2 regions of the Serratia entomophila genome follow, and region 1 is predicted to be linked to the other one. Evidence: predicted binding sites of a transcription regulator. Region 1 holds the regulator's gene; the other holds the start of a gene.
The links. The regulator PurR, encoded in region 1, represses purine synthesis genes. The targets are predictions, from matches to a motif close to CANGCAAACGTTTGCNTG.
Positions count from the first base shown of each region.

Region 2: carA (glutamine-hydrolyzing carbamoyl-phosphate synthase small subunit) is a predicted target of PurR. The motif match lies at 1,597-1,614, and genes of this name have one in related genera.

Region 1 is NZ_CP082787.1:2,275,492-2,277,896, reverse strand. It holds gene KHA73_RS11190 (C40 family peptidase) at 1-29, shown strand, start outside; gene cydH (cytochrome bd-I oxidase subunit CydH) at 173-262, opposite strand; gene purR (HTH-type transcriptional repressor PurR) at 587-1,612, shown strand; gene punR (DNA-binding transcriptional activator PunR) at 1,609-2,405, opposite strand, start outside.
Region 2 is NZ_CP082787.1:655,208-657,612, reverse strand. It holds gene carB (carbamoyl-phosphate synthase large subunit) at 1-210, opposite strand, end outside; gene carA (glutamine-hydrolyzing carbamoyl-phosphate synthase small subunit) at 225-1,373, opposite strand; gene dapB (4-hydroxy-tetrahydrodipicolinate reductase) at 1,844-2,405, opposite strand, start outside.

The DNA of each region.
Region 1 (2,405 bases):
GGGTAGTGACGCCGAAAACCATCCGCTAATACCAGGCTGGCGCGATACGCGACCGAAATGCCTGGAGAACCTCCGGGCGTTGGCGTACCGGACCTGTGCTGCAGAAAAACGCGGATAACCGCCGGGGAGAGCGACGAGGCGCAGCAAGCTGCGCCTTTTTAATGCCGGGGATTCAGTTCAACGCGGCGGTGAAGCTGAAGGCAATGATCACGGCCAGCGCACACAGGGTGGTGAACAGCGACATCTTCAGATCGGTATCCATTACTACTCCTTCTCAGATAGGCTTTCCCAAGGATAAAAGGCGCACAATTAGTACGTCAAATCATTTTCCCACAGTTCGCCAATAAAATCTTGTTATCATTTCCCTGTTTATAATACCGATTACCTCTTCCCCTTTTGCTCAATATGCGACAAAATTCGCAGTTCACAACTGCGTACCGGCAACAATGCCCCTCCTGACCAAGCGCTGACGACTTCAATACACTAAAAACTCAGTTTTCGCTTCTCTGGAGGAGGATCTACGCAGGCAAACGATTAACATCACACTTACATGCTGCAACATGTAAGTTCAGGAGTCATTTCTTACATGGCAACGATTAAAGATGTGGCCAAACGCGCTGGCGTTTCCACCACCACCGTTTCGCACGTCATCAATAAGACTCGTTTCGTCGCCGAAGAGACCAAAGCGGCCGTGTGGGCCGCAATCAAAGAACTGCATTACTCACCGAGCGCCGTAGCGCGCAGCCTGAAGGTCAATCACACCAAGTCGATCGGCCTGCTGGCCACCTCGAGCGAGGCGCCCTACTTTGCCGAAGTGATTGAGGCGGTGGAAAACAGCTGCTACAGCAAGGGCTATACGCTGATCCTGTGCAACTCGCACAACAACCTGGACAAGCAGCGCGCCTACCTGGCGATGCTGGCGCAAAAACGCGTCGACGGGCTGCTGGTGATGTGCTCGGAATACCCGGACCAACTGCTGGGCATGCTGGAAGACTACCGCAATATCCCAATGGTGGTGATGGACTGGGGCGCGGCGCGCGGTGACTTTACCGACACCATCATCGATAACGCCTTCGAAGGCGGCTACCTGGCCGGCCGTTATCTGATCGAACGCGGCCATCGCGATATCGGCGCCATTCCCGGCCAGCTGGCGCGCAACACCGGCGGCGGCCGCCATCAGGGCTTCCTGAAGGCGATGCAGGAAGCCAATATCGAGGTGCGCGACGAATGGATAGTCCAGGGCGACTTCGAACCGGAATCCGGTTACAAGGCGATGCATCAGATCCTGTCGCAAAAACAGCGCCCGACCGCGGTGTTCTGCGGCGGCGACATCATGGCGATGGGCGCCATCTGCGCCGCCGACGAATTGGGCCTGCGGGTGCCGCAGGATATTTCGGTGATCGGCTACGACAACGTGCGCAACGCCCGCTACTTCACCCCGGCGCTGACCACTATCCACCAGCCCAAGGAGCGTTTGGGCGAAATGGCCTTCACCATGCTGCTGGATCGCATCATCAGCAAGCGCGAAGAGTCGCAGGTGATAGAGGTGCATCCGAAGCTGATCGAGCGCCGTTCGGTCGCCGACGGTCCGTTCATCGACTACCGCCGCTAATCGCCGCTGCCGGGAGCCCGCGCGGCTTCCGGCAGCGTTTCACCCAGCCACTCTTGGTTCAGGGTTTCACTGTCCCCCAGATATTCCAGCAGCCAGGCCATCGCCGGTGAGGGTTTATCCTGCTGCCAGGTCAGGCAGCAGGGGCTGGCGGGAAACGGCTGCTGCAGCTGCAGCGCCACCAGTTCGCCCCGCTGCACCAACGGCAAAACCCGGTGGGCCGGCATCATGCCGACGCACAGCCCGGCGCACAGGCAATCCAGCGCCGAAACCCAATCCGGCACCACCAGCCGCCGCTGGTTATCCAGCGTCCAGGTTACGCGCTTCGGCAGGTTGCGCGAGGTATCTTCCAGGCACAGCGAGGGATAGGGCCGCAGCTGGTCGTCATGCAGCGGGCCGGCCAACTGCGCCAGCGGGTGCCCTGGGCTGGCCACGCACAGCCAGTTCATATACCCCATATCGCGGAAGGCAAAACCGCCGCCGACCGGCACCGCGCGCGTCGCACCGATCGCCATCTCCGCCCGCCCATCGACCAGCGCATCCCACACGCCGTTGAATACCTCCGGCTGAACCTGCAGTTCCACGTCGGGAAAGTGCCGATAAAAGTCCAGCACCAGCTGGCGGCAGCGCTGCGGTTTGACGATGATGTCCACCGCGATGTTCAGCTGGCCGCGCCAGCCGTTGGCCACCTGCTGGCACTGCCGGCGGGTGTCGAGCATTTTTTTGATGACAACCCGCGCATCCTTGATAAACAGCGCGCCGGCCGGCGTCAGCTCCACGTCGCGATGGCGCCGCT
Region 2 (2,405 bases), 1.6 Mb from region 1:
GTGGATCGGCTCGATGTAGGTGGCGTCGGCCATTTCCGGGTCGGTCATGATGGTGGCCGGGTTGGAGTTGACCAGAATGACGCGGTAACCCTCTTCACGCAGCGCCTTACAGGCCTGGGCCCCCGAGTAGTCGAACTCACACGCCTGGCCGATGACGATCGGGCCAGCGCCGAGGATCAGGATGCTTTTTATATCGGTACGTTTTGGCATTTTTTTGCTCCTGATTATTTGGCGTTAGAACGGTAAGTCTCAATCAGTTCGATAAAGTGATCGAACAGCGGCGCGGCGTCGTGCGGGCCCGGGCTGGCTTCCGGGTGGCCCTGGAAGCTGAACGCCGCTTTGTCGGTGCGGTGGATGCCCTGCACCGTATGGTCGAACAGCGATTTGTGCGTCACCCGCAGGTTAGCCGGCAGGTTGTTTTCGTCTACCGCAAAGCCGTGGTTCTGCGCGGTGATCATCACGGTATCGTTGTCCAGGTCTTTGACCGGGTGGTTGCCGCCGTGGTGGCCAAGCTTCATCTTCACGGTCTTCGCCCCGCTGGCCAGCGCCAGCAGCTGGTGGCCCAGGCAGATGCCGAACACCGGAATGTCGGTGTTCAGGAACGCCTTGATGGCGGCGATGGCGTAGTCGCACGGCTCCGGGTCACCCGGGCCGTTGGACAGGAAGATGCCGTCCGGATCCATCTTCAGCACCTCGTCGGCCGGGGTTTGCGCCGGCACCACGGTCAGGCGGCAGCCGCGATCCACCAGCATGCGCAGGATGTTGCGCTTGGCGCCGTAGTCGTAGGCCACCACGTGGAACGGCAGCTCTGCGGCGGTTTTGGCTTCCGGCAGCTCGCCTTCCAAAGTCCAGCTGCCCTGCTGCCAGCTGTAAGCTTCTCGGGTGGTCACTTCCTTCGCCAAATCCATGCCTTTCAGGCCCGGGAAACCCTGCGCCTTGGCCAGCGCCAGCGCGGCGTCCGGCGAATCTGCGGCGATGATGCAGCCGTTCTGGGCGCCTTTCTCACGCAGCAGGCGGGTCAGCTTACGGGTATCGATATCGGCGATCGCCACGATGTTGTGGCGTTTGAGGTATTCGGACAGGCCTTCTTCGTTGCGGTAGTTGCTGGCAATCAGGGGGAGGTCGCGAATGACAAGGCCTTGGGCGTGAACAGCGGAGGATTCTTCGTCGGAAGCATTGGTGCCGACATTGCCGATATGAGGATAAGTAAGAGTAACGATCTGGCGGGAGTAGGAAGGATCAGTGAGGATTTCTTGATAGCCGGTCATCGACGTATTGAAGACCACTTCCCCCACTGCCGTACCCTCTGCCCCGATGGCCCGACCGTGGAATTGGGTTCCGTCTTCCAGAACCAATAGCGCTGACTTAATCAAAACACCCTCCAAGGAATAATCAATCACAATATTTGCATATTAATTCAGATATCGCGATCTAAATCAATGCAAAAACCGTCCGCGAGGCCAATTTTTGGCAAATTGGGCGCATTTTAATGATGAGTGCCCGCCTTGTCTACCCAAAGCGCCTTTTTTTCTCTTATTTTTGCTGTTTTCGCTGTTTAATGGGGCCAGCAGCCATAAAAACACAGCTAAACTCGGGTGGGTAAACGGTTGCGAGGTACAATGACAGAAATTCGCAGTTTCACGGGCTAAAATAAGGTTAAAAAATAACTCCCCTGCGAAAAAACACGATTAAATCCAACATAAACAGATAAAAATACGACTCTCTCACAAAAAACTATTCATACACCTTATTTTTAATGTTAAAAAAAAGGACAATAAAATTATTGCCCTATTATCATAGCATTATGATCAACACAACCACATCACAATGGTATTCAGGTTAGTTATAACTGGTCTAGATTGAGCACGTCTCGCATATCAAATAGCCCCTTATCACGGCCATGCAGCCAAATAGCCGCCTTAACCGCGCCGCTGGCAAAAGTCATGCGGCTGGAGGCTTTGTGGGTAATTTCCACCCGCTCGCCGATGTCGGCGAACATCGCCGTATGTTCACCGACGATGTCCCCGGCACGCAGGGTGGCGAAGCCGATACTTTTCGGATCGCGCTCGCCGGTATGGCCTTCACGCGCATACACCGCGCAGTCTTTCAGGTCACGGCCCAGCGCCCCGGCAATCGCCTCGCCCATCGCCAGCGCAGTCCCCGAAGGGGCATCCACTTTATGGCGGTGATGCGCCTCAAGGATTTCGATATCGGTATAGTCACCCATCACCTGAGCGGCTTTTTCCAGCAGCTTCAGCACCAGATTGACGCCGACGCTGAAGTTGGCGGCAAACACGATGCCAATATGCTGCGCCGCATCGCGGATCGCCTGCTTGCCGGCATCGTCGAAGCCGGTGGTGCCGATGACCATCGCTTTGCGATGCGCCACGCAGAACTCCAGGTAC